2 linked regions of the Peribacillus simplex NBRC 15720 = DSM 1321 genome follow. The protein of the gene in region 2 binds, or shares a complex with, the protein of the main gene of each other region. Links are inferred from orthologs where the notes say so. Each region holds a gene or a part of one and is shown on either strand. Other genes may lie near its edges.

Evidence for each region.
Region 1: the proteins of clpC (region 2) and mecA are in contact, whole or in part, in a solved structure (PDB 3PXG), measured with the Bacillus subtilis proteins. The link is inferred for Peribacillus simplex NBRC 15720 = DSM 1321 from one-to-one orthologs.

The regions. Positions count from the first base shown.
Region 1 is NZ_CP017704.1:1,296,647-1,307,459, reverse strand. Bases 7,847-10,694 are described here. They hold mecA (adaptor protein MecA), read left to right. Parts: upstream 7,847-8,860; coding sequence 8,861-9,529; downstream 9,530-10,694. Other genes in these bases: cls (cardiolipin synthase), read left to right, coding at 9,646-10,694; spxA (transcriptional regulator SpxA), read left to right, coding at 7,972-8,367. In the rest of the region: BS1321_RS06140 (beta-ketoacyl-ACP synthase III), read left to right, coding at 1-298; fabF (beta-ketoacyl-ACP synthase II), read left to right, coding at 349-1,587; BS1321_RS06130 (DUF2268 domain-containing putative Zn-dependent protease), read left to right, coding at 1,725-2,492; BS1321_RS06125 (YjbA family protein), read left to right, coding at 2,601-3,356; trpS (tryptophan--tRNA ligase), read right to left, coding at 3,393-4,379; BS1321_RS06115 (putative glycoside hydrolase), read left to right, coding at 4,920-6,098; BS1321_RS06110 (hypothetical protein), read right to left, coding at 6,150-6,338; BS1321_RS06105 (GNAT family N-acetyltransferase), read left to right, coding at 6,435-7,016; more of cls, read left to right, coding at 10,695-10,813. UniProt on the Bacillus subtilis protein: Enables the recognition and targeting of unfolded and aggregated proteins to the ClpC protease or to other proteins involved in proteolysis. Acts negatively in the development of competence by binding ComK and recruiting it to the ClpCP protease.
Region 2 is NZ_CP017704.1:2,461,943-2,472,947, reverse strand. The notes cover bases 1-3,040. They hold clpC (ATP-dependent protease ATP-binding subunit ClpC), read left to right. Parts: upstream 1-319; coding sequence 320-2,761; downstream 2,762-3,040. Other genes in these bases: radA (DNA repair protein RadA), read left to right, coding at 2,959-3,040; BS1321_RS11770 (protein-arginine kinase McsB), read left to right, coding at 1-189. Also shown: more of radA, read left to right, coding at 3,041-4,347; DNA integrity scanning diadenylate cyclase DisA, read left to right, coding at 4,350-5,423; BS1321_RS11750 (PIN/TRAM domain-containing protein), read left to right, coding at 5,650-6,747; ispD (2-C-methyl-D-erythritol 4-phosphate cytidylyltransferase), read left to right, coding at 6,769-7,455; ispF (2-C-methyl-D-erythritol 2,4-cyclodiphosphate synthase), read left to right, coding at 7,470-7,949; gltX (glutamate--tRNA ligase), read left to right, coding at 8,040-9,497; cysE (serine O-acetyltransferase), read left to right, coding at 9,873-10,523; cysS (cysteine--tRNA ligase), read left to right, coding at 10,525-11,005. UniProt on the Bacillus subtilis protein: Competence gene repressor; required for cell growth at high temperature. Negative regulator of comK expression. May interact with MecA to negatively regulate comK.

The sequences.
Region 1 (10,813 bases), 1.2 Mb from region 2 along the record:
GGAATCCAGCCTGAGTGTATTGGACAAAGCTGGTTTGACAAAGGAAGATGTGGATCTGCTTGTTCCGCATCAAGCAAACATACGCATTATGGAAGCTTCAAGGGAACGCTTGGGTCTCCCACTTGAAAAAATGACAAAAACGGTTCATAAATATGGAAATACTTCATCAGCGTCCATTCCAATGGCCCTTGTGGAAGAAATGGAAGCAGGAAGAATCAAGGACAATGACTTAATCATCATGGTCGGTTTTGGTGGTGGCCTTACATGGGGAGCGATCGCTCTTAGGTGGGGTAAATAAAAGAAGAAGCAAAACGTAAGAGCTTTAAAAATAGGAAGGAGCGATTTTTAATGACTAATCGCCGTGTAGTTGTAACAGGTATTGGAGCAATCTCTCCAGTTGGTAATGATGCAGAAACTGGATGGAAGAATATAATTGAGGGGAAATCGGGGATAGGGCCTTTAACTCGTTTAAATGCTGAAGAATTCCCCGTTAAAGTTGCTGCTGAAATCAAGGATTTTGATATAGAGACATATATAAATCGTAAAGAAGCACGCAAAATGGATCGTTTTACCCATTATGCAATTGCAGCATCCGTTATGGCATATAATGATAGCAAGCTGGAAATAACCGATGAAAATGCTGCACGTGTCGGGGTCTGGATCGGTTCGGGTATCGGCGGGCTGGAGACACTTGAAACACAGCATGAAAACTTTTTAAATAGAGGATATAAACGGGTGAGCCCATTTTTCGTTCCAATGATGATTCCGGACATGGCAGCTGGCCAGGTTTCTATCTTACTGGGTGCAAAAGGAATCAATTCATGTACGGTGACAGCCTGTGCAACAGGAACAAATTCAATTGGTGACGCGTTTAAAGCCATTCAACGGGGCGATGCCGATGTCATGATCACAGGTGGGGCCGAAGCGCCAATCACAAAAATGTCGGTTGCAGGCTTCTGTGCAAATACTGCTTTATCGACCAACCCTGATCCACAAACCGCTAGCCGTCCTTTTGATCTTAATCGTGATGGTTTCGTAATAGGGGAAGGAGCTGGAATTATCGTTCTGGAAGATCTTGAACATGCATTGAATAGAGGAGCCAAGATTTATGCTGAAATAGCTGGTTATGGCTCAACTGGAGATGCCTTCCATATTACAGCTCCGGCACCAGGTGGAGAAGGCGGGGCAAGAGCGATGAAAATCGCAATTGAGGATGCAGGTTTGAATCCGGAAGACATCCAATATGTGAATGCCCACGGAACGAGTACACCATACAATGACAAATACGAAACGATGGCAGTCAAAGAAGTCTTTGGCGACCATGCTAATAAACTTGCAATAAGTTCCACTAAATCAATGACAGGCCATATGTTAGGGGCAGCAGGAGGTGTGGAAGCAATATTCACGATTCAGGCAATCAGGGACAGCATTTTGCCTCCAACCATCAATATTGAAACACCTGACCCTGAGTGTGATTTGGACTATGTTCCGAATCAAGCAAGGAAGGGCGAAATCAATGCAGCCATCAGCAATTCACTTGGATTCGGTGGACATAACGCAACTATTCTTTTCAAGAAATATCAATAAGTTTTAAAGGAAGGGCAGATCTTTTGGGATCTGCTCTTTTTATATTGAAGGGAAAATGAACATGCAAAGGATAGAATATGTGTCAACCGCCCTCTTTAAATCATACGATAGTCAATAGAAGCGGAGGTGTATGGGAAATGGGAGTCATTTCAACCAATGAATGGATGAAGAAGGATTTTAACCGCCCGGTCCAGATGCTGGAAAGACTTAAAAGTACATTCAACAACCTTGGTGCGGACATGATTTATCATCATTTATTGAAGCATGGCATGTATTCGCCGAATCAAAAAACAAAACTCATTTTGGAAGACTTAAAAGAAAATAATATATGGGAAAAAACACAAAGCTTGTTTACAGCTTATAAGAAGCTATGGGGAGGTCCTGATGTTCCCATATATATTTTTCCGCTCATGTCTTCAGGTATATGGAATAAAAAAGTTGAAACGAAGTCAGGGTTGGCATTTAAAGATAAACTATTCCTTTTTTACGGCAAGGGGATAGCCGAAAAGGAAATGGAGGCCCTATTGATTCATGAATATCATCATGTTTGCCGTCTGCATCATTTGAAAAAGGACCAAAAAGAATTCACTCTCCTGGATACGATGATCATGGAGGGACTGGCGGAAAGAACGGTGGGAAAATATTTAGGAGCAAAATTTTTAGCGAAATGGACTAAGTTATATCAGGAAGATAAACTACGAGAATTTTGGAGTAAGCATTTAGAGGAAAATCACATGATAAAACGTACAGATCCTCTTCATGATGTACTTCTGCTTGGGACGAAAGGATATCCATATATGCTTGGATACTGTAGTGGCTATTATCTGGTGAAAAATTCTGAAAAACTCTCTGTGAAAAAATCATTCACTATTCAATCTGAAGAATTCTTATCAAAAAAGAGTTAAAATATACGTTCTTTTTTTCTTAATCTGTTTTCTAGAATAGGAATAAATTGTATGGTTCCTGCCTATACTGATTGACAAACAGAAATTTGTTTAAGTGAGGGATGAATGATGCTATATCTTCATGATGTATGGGTTAACTGGTTTGAAGGAGAAGAAAACGGCTATAATATTTGTCATTTTCATGAATGGAGGAAGGATGATGGGATTGAACTACTAGATCAAGTTCCTTTGTTGAAAGTGTCATCAACATTGTTCCACTACATAGAAAACGACTTGTCAGAATTACCTAAGCCTTTGCTGAATGATGTGTATCAAAAAGCATATGCAAGGAAAAATCATGAACGAATTCAGCTTGACTATTGTTTTATCGTGACTGATGGAAATGGAATTTTAGCTGTTGATACGATAGGTTATCATATTCCGATTAGGAAAAGCAGAATAATTCCCCGGCAGGAACAAATTGTTTATGACATGATAGAAAACCATGATGAGATGGATTACACCTTTACTGAAAAACCTACATCTGAGAAAGAATATCATATTTTGTCGCCGTCTCCCTTATTCATGAACGGTTTGACAAGAAAAGAAAGACAGCTTAAGCAATTGCTATTCATGGCCATGGACCAATTATTCACGGCGAAAAACACTGCTGAAATCCGCTATTGGTATACAGAATGGGCCCCTGAGAAATATGAAAGTATTCAAGAAATGGATTTTCAGATAGCTTGGCTTGAGTTATATGAAGAAATGAAGGAAGGCTGGTCAGAGAAGCACCTTCAACTTTGTGAAAACCTTGTGAAGGGGCAGCCTTTTTTTGAAAAGCTTTGGCAAGTGGAGGCTGGCGATAGCCCATCAATATTATGAACAAAAAAAGACGATCCGTTGAGGATCGTCTTTTTTTTATCTCTTTCTGCCAAGTCCCATGCCATTATACATTTTTCTGATCATTTTATTGGCTTCAATGTTCGCCTTTTCTGCCCCGCGGTCCAGAATTTCATCCAATTCAGGAGAATCGATCAATTCATTATAGCGTTCCTGGATTGGTAGGATTTCTCCAAGAACCACCTCAGCCAAATCACTTTTAAAGTCACCATAACCTTTGCCTTCATACATCTCTTCAATTTCTGAATAGGATTTTCCACTGAAGATGGAGTATATGGACATCAGGTTGGAAACACCCGCTTTGTTTTCCTTATCGTAACGGACAATTCCTTCCGAATCGGTAACTGCGCTCTTGATGTTTTTTTCGATTTGCTTCGGATCATCTAATAGGGCAATTGTTGCCTTTTTATTAGGATCAGATTTGCTCATTTTCTTGGTTGGTTCTTGAAGGGACATAATACGTGCCCCTTCTGTAGGGAGGCTGATTTCCGGGATTTTAAATATATCATTATGCTTTTTATTGAACCGTTCAGCCAAATCGCGTGTCAATTCAAGATGCTGTCTTTGATCTTCCCCGACAGGAACCACATCTGTACTATAAAGGAGAATATCGGCAGCCATCAACGGCGGGTAAGTAAGCAGTGCTGCGGATACCCCTTCTTTGCCAGCGGATTTGTCCTTAAATTGCGTCATTCTCTCAAGTTCACCAATATAGGAGATACTTTGTAAAATCCAGCCCGCCTGTGCATGCGCTGGTACTTCTGATTGAATGAAGATGGTATTCTTTTCAGGATCCAGACCAATGGCCAAATATAAAGCGGCCAATGTTTTGATGTTTTTCCTTAACTTTATGCGATCTTGTGGAACTGTAATTGCATGCTGGTCAACAATACAAAAGAAACAGTCATATTCATTTTGTAAGTTAACGAATTGTTTCATGGCTCCGATGTAATTTCCTAAAGTAACGGAACCGGATGGCTGAATGCCGGAGAAAATCCTTTTCAACTGCTAGTCACTCCTCTAATTGCGTTTATTGATAAATGGATATTCGCTCTTCATTATTGTAAGGATAAATAGAAAATGAATCCACTTTCATTGAAAGAAATGTGCGGTGCTCCCATGATAGGGAAACGCTCATTTAAATCTTGTGGAGGGCCGTTTTGTCCTGTATCGATGCCATTCTGAGAATACGAAATGTCCACTATACTGTATTTTAGCATTTATTCATATTAAATGTATAATCGAAACGGCAATCAAGCAAATAGAACGGATTTTCCGTTTCTTTTTTTTGATTATGGAAGAAATGAAGGGTTCAAGGAAAATCAAACCGTTTAACATATTTCACAATGAGCAGACCATTTTAGGGAAGGATACTCACAAGGGAATACAGGATTGTGAACGTATTCTTAAAACTGAAACTTTGTAAGACAAGTTTTTTAATTATTTATAATATATAGGAGTAAAGTTAATTGTTTGTGGTATTAAAGAAAGGGGTTTATTATATTTGTTGAATATTGATGACTGATGGCGAATGAGGTGGAGAAAATGAAACCAAAGTGTAAATGGTTGATGACAGGTATGTGCATATTCCTGATTCAACAGCCAGTTCATGCACAAGGCATGAACGAAACCAGGCAGGTGGCATTAGAAAATAAAGAATTGCCTGTGAGCGTACCGCGTTTTGTTTTTGATTCGGGGTTGAAATTCGACTATCCGGATGCTGTGCGCGGAATATATGTGACCGGACCTGCAGCGGGTGGCAATAAATTGAATGAACTTATTAAGTATGTAGATGAAACCGATTTGAATGCGATGGTCATTGACATTAAGGATGACAGGGGGAACGTTACGTTTAAAACCGAAGATCCCGATTCTCCATATGCTGGGATTGGTAAAGACTACATAAAAAACCCAAGGGCAATGCTGAAAAAATTTGAGGATAAACAGATTTATCCGATTGCAAGGGTAGTCGTCTTTAAAGATTCCCTTCTGGCTAAAGAAAAGCCTGAATTATCATTTTTAGATGGTGAAAAGGTATGGAAGAATGGTCGAGGGGAAGCCTTCGTTAACCCATTCTTAAAAGAAGTGTGGGATTATAATGTCGGTATTGCCATTGAAGCGGCAAAGATGGGTTTTAAAGAAATTCAATTTGACTATGTCCGTTTTCCTGAAGGATTCGAAAATAAAGAAGAAGATTTGAAATATGATGTCGGTGAATATGATGAAGCGAAAGTGAGTCATACAGCCAAAAGGGTTCAGGCAGTGACAGATTTCGTAAGTTATGCGAGGAAACAACTGGAGCCATATGGTGTGGAAGTGTCAGTGGATATTTTTGGATATTCGGCTACATTGCCTGAAGCTCCAGGAATTGGGCAAAACTTCACAAAAATCTCTGAGAATGTCGATGTAATTTCCTCGATGATCTATCCAAGCCACTGGACATCTTATTTTGGTATCGATAAGCCCGATTTGGAGCCTTATAATCTCGTTAAGGAATATGCGAAATTGGAGAACGGGAAGCTGAAGGAATTAAAAACACCACCTACTTCAAGACCATGGCTACAAGATTTTACTGCCTCATATTTAGGAGAGGGGAATTACCAAAGATATGGTAAGGAAGAAGTGGAAGCTCAAATAAAAGCATTGAATGATAATGGTATTGATGAATACTTATTATGGAATGCAGCAAATCGATATACAAAGGGAGTAGACTATACCCCATAAAAAAAAGGATGACCTTGGAAGATCCTTCCGGTCATCCAAATTCTCTCTGAATTACCGCTTTTTATTCCCGCCAACTTGACTCCACCCTGACTGAATTCGTTTCGATTGATCGAAAATATGAGAGTGACGTTTCCCGCCAAACCATTTTTCGCCGATGCCATTCGTCACAACGCCATTCACAGCTGTAATGCCAATAACGCAAGCAGCGACTAAAAAAAAGTCCAAAAAGTAACTAATCATCAAAACCCTCCTAATATTTTCAAGCTATTCAAGTTCCATTGTAGTGGATAAGAAAAAATCTGGAAAGTATAAACTAGCAAATGAGGAGATTAAATTATGAATTGGTATGAAAAACTAAACCAGTATTTCCCTATTGAAGAAATGAAGTCCAAAGAACATATAGAAGTTCTTTTAGAAGATAAGCAGGAAATATATAAGAAGGATGAAGGGCCCGACCATGTTTTATTGTATGTGGAAGGGGAAGAGTTTATATTCGTTGATTACCTTTTTGTATCCAAGAAATCAAGGGGGCAGGGACTAGGAAGGAAATTAATTCAAAAATTGCAAAAAAAGCAGAAAACGATCTTGCTGGAAGTAGAACCAATACAAGAAAATGATGATGATACATTTAAAAGGCTGAAATTTTATAAAAGGGAAGGGTTCCAGCATGCCTCTTCGATTTCCTACAGCAGAAAATCACTTGCGACCAAGGAGAATACGCCTATGGAAATCTTATATTGGCCGGCAAATCCATCTGTTGATGAAGAAGACGTATTTGATTTCATGAAAGAGATTTATTCTGAAATCCATACTTACAAAGATGATGATCTATATGGGAAATCTTATCAAGATGTAGAAGATGTACTAAGCTTGAATGCAGGTCAGGAAACGGATATTTTTAAAGAGATGGAAGTTTGAGAAAAAAGGGCTGGTTGTTCACCAGCCCTTTTTAGTTTGTCGAAAAAAGTACGGTAAAGGACGAAAAATTGTGTGAACGGCCGAAAAAGTGCTCCAGCAGAAAACAACCGGAACATTTTTCAAAGAAAAATTGAGGCAAACTATCTTTTCTTAGAATTTGTCGATAAAAGGAGCTCCGGAATGGTTTTACCTCGAACCATGTTTTTTAAAAGGAGAACTTGGTTAACCTTCAATTTTCACTTTTTTTATTTGGATGTAACCCCCAATATATTGAAGAAATTTGCGACACTCCTGCCGAATAACTGGCTTGCCGAGACCCGCTAGATGCTTGCGGCAAGGAGGCTTGGCAGACAGTCTGCGGAAAGGGAGCGGATTTCTGAAATCAACTGGATCGTTTTTTTTGACTGTAGCAAACTGTCTTTTTTTATTGTGCATATTTTGCAGGAAAACGAATATCTATAACTTCTTGGATGGTAGATTGCTCCCTTATCGCTGATTTTTTCGAATTACCTTTTTTACTTTTGGAAATATATGTGCTAAAAGAATGGTTTTTCTTGTAAAAGGAGGAATTTGCTTTTTATTAAAGAAAATATATTAACATGATCTTGTTTATTGACAAAGATTGGGGGTAAATAAAAGTAACGAGTTAATTAAAAAATCATGAGGGCCGTATTGAGAGTTAAATGAGAATGGTAGGTAGGTATTTTCAATTAGAAAAAGCGGTTTTAATGTATTACATAAAAAACAGAAATAGCTATAGTACAGGCAAAACTAGAAGTTTAAAAGGATTTTTCCAAATATCAAAAAGGGTATTCATTTTAAATAAATTAGTGTATAATAAAGAAAATGAATTACTTATTTAAAATTATTTCAAATTAGAGTGGTACTTATGAATACTAATAGTAGATTTCCCCTCATAGATCACCGATTCTATATTTAGGGAGTGTGAGTAAACATGGTAACATTATATACATCACCTAGTTGTACTTCATGCAGAAAAGCAAAAGCATGGTTAGAGGAACATGAGATTGGATATAAAGAAAGAAACATTTTTTCAGAACCGTTAACGATTGATGAGATTAAAGAAATTCTTCGAATGACAGAAGATGGAACCGATGAAATCATTTCAACACGGTCAAAAACTTTCCAAAAGTTAAACGTAAATTTAGAGAGCCTGCCTCTTCAAGAATTATATAAATTAATCAAGGAGAATCCAGGTCTGTTAAGACGTCCAATTATCCTTGACGAGAAACGGCTTCAAGTTGGTTATAACGAAGATGAGATAAGACGCTTTTTACCGCGTAAAGTTCGTACCTTCCAGTTACGGGAAGCACAACGTATGGTCAACTAATAAGGTCTTTCAAGCTCTGCCAGGAAATGTGCAGGGCTTTTTCTTTATACATAACCAATTTTCGCTGATTTTTTTAACATAATAACGGGGAACATAACAGGATTCATAGGCGACAGCAGACGTTTCTGAGCCTGCAGCAGGTCCCTTGAACCGGTCATCATTTAAAGAAAAAATAAGAATGAAGCTCATCATGCCATGTATATAATAAGGCATTAACGGCAGTAAGATTAAAATTGAATAAAGCATTATGATAGTTGCATGCGGATGAATTTTTTTATAGAATGAATGGAATATTAGGCAAACAATTGTTTTTTAGATAAGTAATGTTTTTTATTTCCCTTCTTCAAGGTTTTGTCATAAAATGATGTAAAATAGTCTGTTTTAATGACTATCATGATTTACAGTATTCACTTACGGGTAAAGAGCTTTTAAGAGCAATTTTCGCTTGGGGGTTATTATCCCTTCAAAATGAGAAGGAAGGGAGAGGGGAATCATGGAAATCGAACGCATTAATGACGATACAGTTAAATTTTATATTTCCTATATAGATATTGAGGAAAGAGGCTTTGATCGCGAAGAAATTTGGTACAGCCGCGAACGAAGTGAGGAACTTTTTTGGGAAATGATGGATGAAGTGCATCAAGAAGAAGAATTCATGATTGAAGGACCTTTATGGATTCAAGTTCAAGCCCTTGAAAAAGGCTTGGAAGTTTTGGTCACAAAAGCCCAGCTTGCCAAAGATGGTCAGAAACTCGAGCTGCCTCTTTCAGATGATAAGTTAAGGGATTTGAATGTATCAGACAAGATGGATACGCTACTTGATCAACATTTTCATGGTAAAGATGAAGAAAGCGGTATGACATTCGAAGATGGTATGATTGAATTCATCACGATTTTCGAGGATTTTGAAGATGTCATTTCATTAAGCAAGCGTCATGGCTTGGATGACTGGACGACAAAACTTTATGTTTATCAGAATAAATATTATCTTTATATCGAATTTTCCGAGGCGGAGATTGATGAGGAAGAAATCGATAATGTTCTAAGTCTTTTATTGGAATATAGTCAGGAGTCACCTATAACGGTGCACATGCTTGAAGAGTACGGGAAGATAGTTATCGAAAATGATGTATTCACAACGGTCGATAAATATTTCGCATAGACTGTTGAGGCCGATTTCAGTAGAAATCGGCCTTTTCGTCCAAGAATAAATGTTTTTTTTACCTTAGCAGGGAGGTTTTTAAATGTGCCTGTGTTTGTTAATTGGAGGTAGTCTAGGTGAAGAATATAGTTGGCATCGGTCTGCTTATTCTCTTGTTGGTCAGCACTTGGTATTTTCTAATAAATGGCGTCGATGGCGGGCTGATTTTTTATTCTAGCCTTATATTGACCCTTTTCTTGGTGATAATTGGATTCAACATTTTCCTGGAAAATCGAGATCCCATCCAGACCATAACATGGCTTGTTATTTTTGGCGCTTTTCCATTCATCGGTTTCATTTTTTACTTTTTGTTTGGCCGTAATTTTCGGAAAGAAAGGATATTTCGCAAGAAGTACTTTTTGGATAAGCAGAGTTTCGTGAAAATTAGCGGCGAAGCGGAATATAATGAACGAATTAAGGAAATGGGCGAGAACCCTCAGCAGTTAATCACTCTTGCAAATAGGCTGGGGAATAGCCCTATTTCATTTACGACTGAAACTCGGGTTTTAAGGAATGGTGAGGAGACATTTTCCAATATCATCGAAGAATTAAAAAAAGCCAGACATCATATTCATTTAGAATATTATATTGTGAGGGATGACCGCATTGGCGGTCTGCTAAAGGACATCTTGATACAAAAAGTAAAAGAAGGGGTAGAGGTCCGATTTCTCTATGATGCGGTTGGTTCTTGGAAGTTAGCTCGCTCTTATATCGATGAACTGAGGAATGCGGGAGCCGAAATAGTGGCCTTTGGTCCGGTGCATCTCCCTTTATTAAATAATAAATTCAACTTTCGTAACCATCGTAAAATAATTGTGATCGATGGCTCGGTCGGTTTCATCGGCGGCCTTAATATTGGGGATGAATATTTGGGACAAGATCAGAAATTCGGTTCCTGGCGGGATACGCATCTTATCATAAAGGGGGAAGCGGTCAGGACTTTACAGCTCATATTTCTGCAGGATTGGTATTATAGCACCAATAATAGTTTTTTAAGTGATGAATATCTCATGGCTGGCCTGCCGAACCATCACGGACATGGCGGAGTTCAATTGATTGGCGGCGGACCGGATAGTGAGTGGACGATCATTAAAAGCATTTTTTTTAAGATGATCACATCAGCAGAAAAGTCCGTCTGGATTGCCTCCCCGTATTTCGTTCCTGATGACGATATCTTTCAAGCGTTGAAGGTGGCTGCTTTAAGTGGTTTGGATGTCAGGCTGCTCGTCCCGAAGAACCCCGATA
Region 2 (11,005 bases):
AGGTTAGGGATAGATCTTGGGTATATAAAAAATATATCTAAAAGCATTCTAAATGAGTTGATGATTTTGACGCAGTCGGGATTTTTACAAAAGTACGCAGGTGGCCCTTTAAGACCCCATGAAAGGGATATCCGTAGAGCAGCACTCATCCGGGAACGCTTGAATTTCACGGAACATTCCTCCTCATAGAGGTCATTGACCTCTTTAGGGAGTATTAAATTTCATGTAATAGATATGGAGCAAGAAGAAGCTTCTGCCATTACTTAGAGAATTGCCAGCAACTTTATTCAAAACGAAAATTCTTAAGGAGGAATTCCCTATGATGTTTGGTCGTTTTACTGAAAGAGCCCAGAAAGTATTAGCATTAGCCCAAGAAGAGGCAATCCGTTTAGGTCATAATAATATTGGTACGGAACATATTTTACTGGGCCTGGTCCGAGAAGGTGATGGTATTGCAGCCAAAGCGTTATATGCTCTTGGATTGGGCCCGGAAAAGATTCAGAAAGAAGTGGAAAATTTAATCGGCCGTGGACAGGATACGGCTCAAACGATACATTATACCCCAAGAGCCAAGAAAGTGATTGAGCTTTCCATGGATGAGGCAAGAAAATTAGGTCACTCATATGTTGGGACAGAGCATGTTCTTCTAGGTCTTATACGAGAAGGGGAAGGTGTAGCTGCCCGCGTATTGAATAATCTGGGAGTAAGTTTAAATAAAGCTCGACAACAAGTATTACAACTCTTGGGCAGCAATGAATCAGGTGGTCATCAAGGTTCAGCCGCTTCAAATGCAAGCACGCCGACACTGGATGGCCTAGCCCGTGATTTAACGGCGATTGCCAGGGAAGGAAGCTTGGATCCCGTTATCGGAAGAGGTAAGGAAATACAGCGTGTCATTGAGGTATTAAGCCGTCGTACGAAAAATAACCCCGTATTAATCGGTGAACCTGGGGTAGGTAAAACAGCCATTGCTGAAGGGCTTGCCCAACAGATTATCAATAATGAGGTACCTGAAATTTTACGTGATAAACGCGTAATGACACTTGATATGGGTACTGTAGTGGCTGGTACTAAATACCGTGGTGAATTTGAGGACCGATTGAAGAAAGTTATGGATGAAATACGTCAGGCGGGTAATATCATCTTATTCATCGATGAATTGCATACATTGATTGGTGCAGGTGGTGCAGAAGGTGCCATTGATGCCTCCAATATCCTTAAACCATCATTGGCACGTGGTGAATTACAATGTATCGGTGCTACAACTTTAGATGAGTACCGTAAGTATATTGAAAAGGATGCTGCGCTTGAACGTCGTTTCCAGCCAATCCAAGTCGATGAGCCGACTATTTTGGAATCCATCCAAATTCTCAAGGGGTTGCGTGACCGTTATGAGGCACATCACCGCGTATCGATTACTGACGAAGCGATTGATGCCGCAGTCAAATTATCAGACCGTTATATTTCCGATCGCTTTTTACCGGATAAAGCGATTGACTTGATTGATGAAGCTGGTTCCAAGGTTAGGCTGCGCTCATACACAACGCCACCTAACTTAAAGGAACTTGAAGTGAAGTTAGATGATGTTCGTAAGGAAAAGGATGCTTCCGTTCAGAGCCAGGAATTTGAAAAAGCTGCTTCGCTTCGCGATACAGAACAACGCTTAAGAGAACAATTGGAAGAAACGAAAAAAACTTGGAAAGAAAAACAAGGGCAGGAGAACAGTGAAGTGACTGTGGATGACATTGCACACGTCGTATCCAGCTGGACGGGAGTGCCAGTCACTAAATTGGCGCAAACAGAGTCAGACAAACTGCTTAATATGGAGTCAATCCTCCATGATCGTGTTATTGGGCAGGAAGAGGCCGTCATTGCGGTTTCTAAAGCAGTACGACGTGCAAGGGCAGGTTTGAAAGATCCTAAACGTCCAATTGGTTCATTCATCTTCTTGGGACCTACAGGGGTCGGTAAAACCGAGCTGGCCCGTGCTTTAGCCGAATCCATTTTTGGTGATGAAGATGCCATGATCCGCATCGATATGTCCGAATATATGGAGAAACATTCGACTTCACGTCTTGTTGGATCCCCTCCAGGATATGTTGGATACGAAGAAGGCGGTCAGTTAACGGAAAAAGTGCGGAGGAAACCATACTCGGTCGTTCTGCTTGATGAAATAGAAAAGGCGCATCCGGATGTCTTCAATATTCTTCTTCAAGTATTGGAAGACGGAAGACTGACAGATTCCAAGGGGCGTACTGTTGATTTCAGGAATACCATTCTGATTATGACATCGAATGTAGGGGCGTCGGCCTTGAAAACTGATAAGTATGTCGGCTTTAACATCCAGGATACTGGCCAGGACTATAAAAATATGAAAGGGAAAGTGATGGAAGAACTCAAACGTGCATTCCGTCCGGAATTCCTGAATCGTATTGATGAAACTATCGTGTTCCACTCATTAGAGAAGGATCATTTGAAACAAATCGTTACATTAATGTCAAATCAGCTTACTACCCGTTTGAAAGAACAGGAGATTTACTTGGAGCTGACAGATGCGGCTAGAGAAAAAATTGCTACGGAAGGTTTTGATCCGGAATATGGGGCACGACCAATCCGCAGGGCGCTTCAGAAGCATGTAGAAGATTATCTATCCGAAGAGTTACTTAAGGGCAACGTGAAAAAAGGGCAAACGGTCGTAATGGATGTCGTGAATAATGAGTTTGCAATCCGACAAGGCGAGCCTGTTAATGTAAGTGAATAACCTGATCCTAAACTTCGAGGTACACGCAGATTCTTTTGCAGTGTACCTCTGTTTTTTATCCATAGGTAGATATGAGTATAAATGGGACAAGTAGGGTGAATATTTTTTTAAAAAACTTAGCCTTAAGAAGGTTTAAATAAAACAGAGATATAATATCCTTAATATAGATATTTTTTCCAAAGGAAGAGGAGTAATTTATGGCTGTAAAGAAGAAAACGAAATTTATGTGTCAGTCTTGTGGTTATGAGTCCGCGAAATGGATGGGGAAATGTCCAGGATGCGGTGAATGGAACAAAATGGTCGAGGAAACCGAAATCGTTAAACCAGCTAGAAAAGGCGCTTTTACCCATTCAGAGGTTAGAGGTTCCGGGGAACGGGAGAAGGCAGCACCCATAACGACTATTCAATCAGAAAAAGAACCACGGATTAAGACGGATTTAATGGAATTGAATCGTGCTCTTGGGGGCGGGATCGTACAGGGATCCCTTGTATTGATTGGTGGGGACCCGGGTATCGGTAAGTCCACCCTGCTTTTACAGGTATCATCCCAATTGGCGCATAAACAGAAAAAAGTGCTTTATATATCAGGTGAAGAATCAGTCAAGCAGACCAAATTGAGAGCGGACCGGCTTGGGACCATGTCGGAAAATCTATTCGTTTATGCTGAAACCGATATGGACTACATCCAACAGGCAATTACAGATGTAAAACCGGATTTGGTCATTATTGACTCCATTCAAACGGTATACCATTCAGAGGTTACATCTGCCCCAGGAAGCGTTTCACAAGTGAGGGAATGCACAGCCTCACTCATGCGCATTGCTAAAACGAACGGGATCGCGATTTTTATCGTCGGACACGTTACAAAGGAAGGGGCCATTGCGGGGCCACGGCTGCTTGAGCACATGGTTGACACCGTATTATATTTTGAAGGAGAAAGACACCATACATATCGAATTATACGTGCGGTCAAAAATCGCTTTGGTTCGACGAATGAGATGGGTATTTTTGAGATGAAAGAACATGGATTGGAAGAGGTCGCGAATCCATCGGAAATTTTCCTTGAAGAACGGTCGCAAGGAGCTTCGGGCTCCACAGTCGTCGCATCCATGGAGGGCACAAGGCCAGTGCTTGTAGAAATTCAAGCATTGATTTCACCTACGAGTTTTGGCAATCCAAGACGAATGGCCACGGGAATTGACCACAATCGAGTTTCGCTTTTAATGGCTGTTCTGGAAAAGAGAGTTGGATTGCTGCTCCAAAACCAAGATGCGTATTTAAAGGTTGCTGGTGGCGTCAAGCTGGATGAACCGGCAATTGACCTCGCTGTTGCAATAAGCATTGCATCAAGCTTCCGTGATAAACCAACAAACCCTACCGATTGCATCATTGGTGAAGTGGGGCTGACTGGGGAAGTAAGAAGGGTTTCACGAATTGAACAAAGGGTGCAGGAAGCAGCGAAGTTAGGGTTTGAGCGGGTTATAATACCGGCTAATAATATAGGAGGATGGACCGCGCCGAAAGGTATTAAGATCGTTGGTGTTTCATCGGTTTCGGAGGCTCTTAAACAAACGTTAGGGGGTTAAGTATGACAGATAAAAAAGGGTATGAGAAAACAAAATTGGAAATTCTGCAAATTGTAGCTCCGGGTACCCCGCTTCGGGAGGGTATTGAAAATGTCCTGAGGGCAAATACAGGTGGTTTGATAGTCGTCGGATATAACGAGAAGGTGCGAACGATCGTAGATGGCGGCTTCGAAATCAACTGCAACTGTACCCCAAGCACATTATATGAATTGGCGAAGATGGACGGGGCCATCATTTTAAATGAAACTGCCGATAAGATCATTTTCGCAAATGCCCAATTAGTGCCGGATAATAGTACACCTTCCACTGAAACGGGAATGCGTCATAGGACAGCGGAACGTGTGGCAAGGGAGACCAAGTCGTTGGTCGTCGCAATTTCACAACGCCGGAATGTCATCACTTTATATCAAGGCAATTTCCGGTATGCCCTTAAAGATATAGGAGTCATACTTGCTAAGGCTAATTTAGCCATCCAGACCTTGGAAAAATACAAGGTGGTCCTGCAGCAGAGCATATCGGTTTTAGGAGCGCTCGAGTTTGAGGAAATTGTGACCTACGCCGACCTTTTGCAGGTATTTCACCGTTATGTAATGGTGCTCAGAATCAAGGCGGAGCTATTAACGTACCTTAATGAGCTTGGGACGGAAGGAAGATTGATCCGTTTGCAAATGAATGAAATCCTGGCAGATATTGAAACGGAAGGGAAATGGCTTATCAAGGATTATACCTCCAGTAATGATGAAAATCCTGAGGAAATCATTTTTAGGCTTCAAGAGTTGGCCATGCAGGAAAAACTGGATGAAAGCATTCTTCTAAAGGTGCTGGGCTATCATGGATACATACATCTTGATGAGTCAGTACATCCCCGTGGTTACCGTATTCTTCATAAAATCCCACGCTTGCCGGGTTTGATCATCGAAAATTTAGTGAAACAGTTCGGAAGCTTTAGTGAAGTCAATAAAGCAACGGTTGAAAACCTTGACGATGTGGAGGGTATAGGCGAAGTCCGGGCCAATAAAATCAAAGAAGGACTCCGCATTTTAAAAAATCAACTGGTCACAAATAGAAGGATGTAAAGTGCAGCTGACCTTCAAAATTTTCCTGAATTATCCTGAAATTGATTGGTGTTTATTTTTGACACTCAAAACTCAGGGTGCTAGGCTAATATTACGAAAAAGAGAAGAATTCATATTTGTAAATCCACTAATTCCTTAAGTGAATTTAACGTATATAATGAAAACGAATTTTCGAAGGTTTCATTTTATTTTATTGGTCAATAATGAGTAGAGGGAGGTGAAAGGGATGTTAAAACGCATTATACAAGCATGCTTCTTAATAGTCGGCGGAACACTTGGTATGTTACTTATTCCAGAATTATTAATTGTTTTACATGCAGACGATATTGCTTTAATAAACAATCCTTATGTAAGTGTACTGTTGGGTGCCATTATCTTTTATCTTATTACTTTTTGGGCAGTAGATCATGTGATCTATTTTATGAAGTGGCTGGAGGAACAGCTTGTAAAGATACCAAGTACGGATATAATCTTTGGCAGCGTCGGTCTTTTAGTGGGACTGCTTGCGGCGTTCTTGGTTGGCTCCGCCTTTAGTGCCATCAAGGTTCCTATTTTAAATACAGTGGTTCCTATCATCCTTACGCTTTTATTTGGTTATCTTGGTTTCCAGGTGGGCTTTAAAAAACGTGATGAACTATTGAATTTATTCACGAAAAGCAATAAGAAAAAAAATACTGACGGTGAAGCAAGCGAAGAGGATGAAGAGGGGTATAGCAAGCGGTTGAAGATTCTCGATACAAGCGTCATCATTGACGGTAGAATTGCGGATATCTGTCAGACAGGCTTTCTCGAGGGTACAATAGTCATTCCTCAATTCGTATTAAACGAACTGCAGCACATTGCCGATTCATCTGATGCATTGAAAAGGAATCGTGGGAGACGTGGTTTGGATATCTTGAATCGGATTCAAAAAGACCTTCCGATTAAAGTGGAGATGTACGAAGGGGATTTTGAAGACATTCAGGAAGTGGACAGTAAACTGGTGAAGCTTGCCAAAATATCGGGCGGAATGGTCGTTACCAATGATTTCAATTTAAACAAAGTATGCGAGTTTCAAAATGTGGCGGTCCTTAATATCAATGACCTGGCCAATGCCGTTAAACCTGTTGTACTTCCTGGGGAAGAGATGAATGTTCAGGTCATCAAGGACGGGAAAGAGCAGAACCAGGGCATCGCTTATTTAGACGATGGCACGATGATCGTTGTCGAGGGTGGCCGTGACCATATCGGGAAACGCATCGATGTACTTGTCACAAGTGTATTGCAAACATCTGCAGGCCGAATGATATTCGCTAAACCGAAACTATTAGAAAAAGCATTATAAAGAAGAGTAGGAGAAACCGTTATGTTTTATGAAGTAGTGATACCTGCGGCTGGACAAGGCAAAAGAATGAAGGCGGGCAAGAATAAACTTTTTATTGAACTATCGGGCATCCCGATTATTGTTTATACACTGCGTGTCTTCGAAGAAGATCCTGACTGTCGGGGGATTATCCTTTCGATAAACCCGGCAGAAAAGGATTATTTTAGTCAATTGATAGCAGCATATGGACTTAAAAAGGTCAAGAAACTGGTCATGGGTGGCAAGGAGCGCCAACAAAGCGTTCATAATGGACTGCAACATGCAGGAGAAGAAATCATTCTGGTCCACGACGGTGCCCGCCCTTTTATCAATCTTGGGCAAATCAGTGAATTGACTACTGCCGCCTCCCTTCATGGAGGTGCCGTAATTGCAGTGCCCGTTAAGGATACGATTAAAAAAGCGGCAAATAAAAAGGTAGTGGAAACTGTGGAACGATCAAGCTTGTGGGCGGTACAAACTCCACAAGCTTTTCGTGTATCCATATTAAAAAGGGCATATGAACAGGCAGAAGCGGAAGCGTTTTTAGGGACGGATGATGCAAGTTTGCTAGAGCGGATCAATGAACAGGTAGTTATTATTGAGGGCAATTATGATAATATTAAAATTACGACTCAGGAAGACCTATATTTTGCAGAAGCGATTTTACATAAACAACATGGAAAACGATGATTGGGGAGAATGATATGTTTAGAATAGGACAAGGATATGACGTTCATCAGCTTGTGGAGGGCAGACCTTTGATTATTGGCGGGATTACGATTCCGTATGAGAAAGGTTTGCTAGGGCATTCGGATGCGGATGTCCTTCTGCATACTGTTGCTGATGCCTGCTTGGGGGCAATTGGTGCAGGGGATATCGGTAAGCATTTTCCGGATACCGATCCTGAATTTAAAGATGCTGATTCGGCAAAACTGCTGCAGTATATTTGGGCGATTGTAAAAAAAGAAGGATATTCCCTAGGCAATGCGGACTGTACAATCATTGCACAAAGCCCGAAAATGGCACCGTATATTGAGGAAATGCGAGGCAGGATTGCTGAACTTTTAGATGAGTCGATAGACAGAATTAATGTAAAGGCGACCACTACCGAGAAACTTGGATTTACAGGCAGGAGCGAAGGAATCGCGGCACAGGCTGTGGTCTTATTGGTTAAATCAAACTAAATTCGTTTTTAGAGTGGATGCCTTTATCCCAATGTATTTAAATGATAATATATACAATAGAATAGAACGACTGGGAGGTCTATATATATCATGAGCAGCGATATTCGAGTTCGCTATGCACCGAGTCCGACTGGACATTTACATATTGGTAATGCACGGACTGCTTTATTTAATTATTTATACGCACGAAATAAAGGCGGGAAATTCATCATCCGTATTGAAGATACCGACCAAAAGAGAAATATTGAAGGCGGAGAAGAAAGTCAGCTTAAATATTTGAAATGGCTTGGTATGGATTGGGATGAAGGTGTTGATGTTGGCGGTGAATACGGGCCATATCGTCAATCCGAAAGGAACGACCTTTATCAGGAATTGTATCAAGAGCTTTTAGATAAGGGTTTGGCATATAAATGCTATTGTACGGAAGAAGAGCTTGAAGCTGAACGTGAAGGACAGGTCGAGCGTAATGAAACGCCAAAATATTCAGGGAAGTGCAAGCATTTAACTGAAGAAGAGCAAGCGAAACTAGTGGCTGAAGGAAGAAAGCCTAGCATTCGTTTTGCCGTTCCAGCTGGGAAGGTCCTTACTTTCAAAGATATGGTTAAGGACGACGTTTCGTTTGAAACAGATGGCTTTGGTGATTTTGTCATCGTTAAAAAAGATGGCATTCCAACCTATAACTTTGCAGTGGCCGTCGATGATCACTTGATGAAGATTTCCCATGTCCTTCGCGGTGATGATCATATCTCCAATACTCCAAAACAATTGATGATTTATGAAGCTTTCGGCTGGGAACCGCCGGTATTCGGACATATGACGCTGATTGTAAACGAAAGCAGGAAGAAACTGAGTAAACGTGATGAGTCGATCATTCAATTCATTGAGCAATATGAAGAGCTTGGTTATGTACCTGAAGCTTTATTCAATTTCATTACATTACTAGGATGGTCTCCGGTCGGGGAAGAAGAGATTTTCACGAAGGAAGAATTCATTAATCTATTCGATGCTGATCGGTTGTCTAAATCACCTGCACTTTTCGATAAACAAAAGCTTACATGGATGAATAACCAATATGTGAAGCAATTGGACGGAAATCGTGCAGTGGAATTGTCAATGCCTCACTTAATTAAAGCCGGGAAGGTTTCAGCGACACTGACTGCCGAAGAAGAAGAGTGGGTACATGGGCTAGTTTCCCTTTTTCAAGAGCAGATGAGCTATGGAGCGGAAATAGTTGAGCTATCTGAACTATTTTTCAAGGATGAGGTCGTGTTCGAGGAAGAAGCTAAGGAAGTACTGGCTGAAGAACAGGTACCGGAAGTCATGAAAGCTTTCCTTCAGGAGATCGAAGGGCTTGAAGAATTTAACGCGGATGAAATCAAGAAATCGATTAAAGCCGTACAAAAAAGCACAGGTCATAAAGGGAAAAAATTATTTATGCCGATAAGGGCGGCCGTCACGGGTCAAACACATGGTCCTGACTTGCCTAAGGCGATTTCATTACTGGGCAAAGAAAAAATTAAACAGCGTATTCAGAGTATTTTATATTAACAATTTGTCGAAAATGTAATATAGTATTTAATAATCTTACAAAAGAACGCGTAGATGGGGAGAAGTAAGTAAACGAAGCTTTTTAGAGAGAACCATAACCTGCTGAAAGTGGTTCAAGCCTCTCGTTTTCTGAAATGCACCCTTGAGTCCTTTGCTGAACTAACCTATAGTAGGCACAGGCGGAATGTCCTCCGTTACAGGGATTAAAGTTGGGGATGGAAAAACAGGAAAAAGCTTTACCTGATTCTTACATTCCAAACAGAGTGGAACCGCGCTTTAAGCGTCTCTGTCTATTTGGACAGAGACGCTTTTTTATATGCTTTAAAAGCTTCAAAAGGGGATGTTGGAAAAGGACGGAACATAGGGGGAATCATTTTGTTAAAGATGTTTAAAGAGGATATCGAAGTGGTTTTTGATCAAGATCCTGCTGCGCGCAGCTATTTGGAAGTCATATTGACGTACGCGGGTTTACATGCAATTTGGAGTCATAGGATGGCTCACGCACTATTTAAGAAGAAATTCTTTTTCCTGGCAAGAAGTATATCTCAAATCAGTCGGTTTTTTACCGGAATTGAAATTCATCCAGGGGCTACCATTGGCCGTCGTTTCTTCATTGACCATGGAATGGGGATCGTCATTGGCGAAACTTGTGAGATTGGCGACAATGTATCTGTCTTTCAAGGTGTAACCCTTGGGGGGACAGGAAAGGAAAAGGGAAAACGACATCCTACGATAAAGGATAATGTGTTGATTGCTACAGGAGCAAAAGTGCTGGGTTCCATCACTGTTGGGGAAAACTCAAAAATCGGTGCAGGATCGGTCGTTTTAAAGGAAGTGCCGCCTAATTCTACAGTGGTGGGCATTCCAGGCAAAGTGGTCATTCAAGATGGCATCAAAATCAAAAAAGACCTAAATCATTCAGATCTTCCTGATCCAATCGCTGATCGCTTTAAGGAATTGGATAGTGAAATCAGGGCCTTAAGAGCGAAGTTGGCTGAGCAGAAGCAGGAAGAAAGGAGTCTATAATATGGCGATTAAAATATATAACACAGCTACAAGAAAAAAGGAAACCTTCGTCCCGATTGAAGAGGGAAAGGTGAAGATGTACGTATGCGGACCAACTGTCTATAATTACATTCATATTGGTAATGCAAGACCAGCAATCGTATTCGATGCAGTTCGTAGGTATTTGGATTACCGTGGTTATGATGTGCAATTCGTTTCGAACTTTACGGATGTGGATGATAAGCTGATTCGTGCGGCAAAAGAATTGGGGGAAGATGTCCCTACCATATCAGAGCGTTTCATCAAGGCTTATTTTGAAGACGTGTCAGCATTGGGTTGCAAAAAAGCGGATGCTCACCCAACCGTAATGGAGAACATGGATGCAATCATTGAATTCATCTCGGCATTAATTGAGAAAGGATTCGCTTATGAATCTGAAGGGGATGTGTATTACCGCACTCGTAAGTTTGAGGGGTATGGAAAACTTTCACATCAGTCCATCG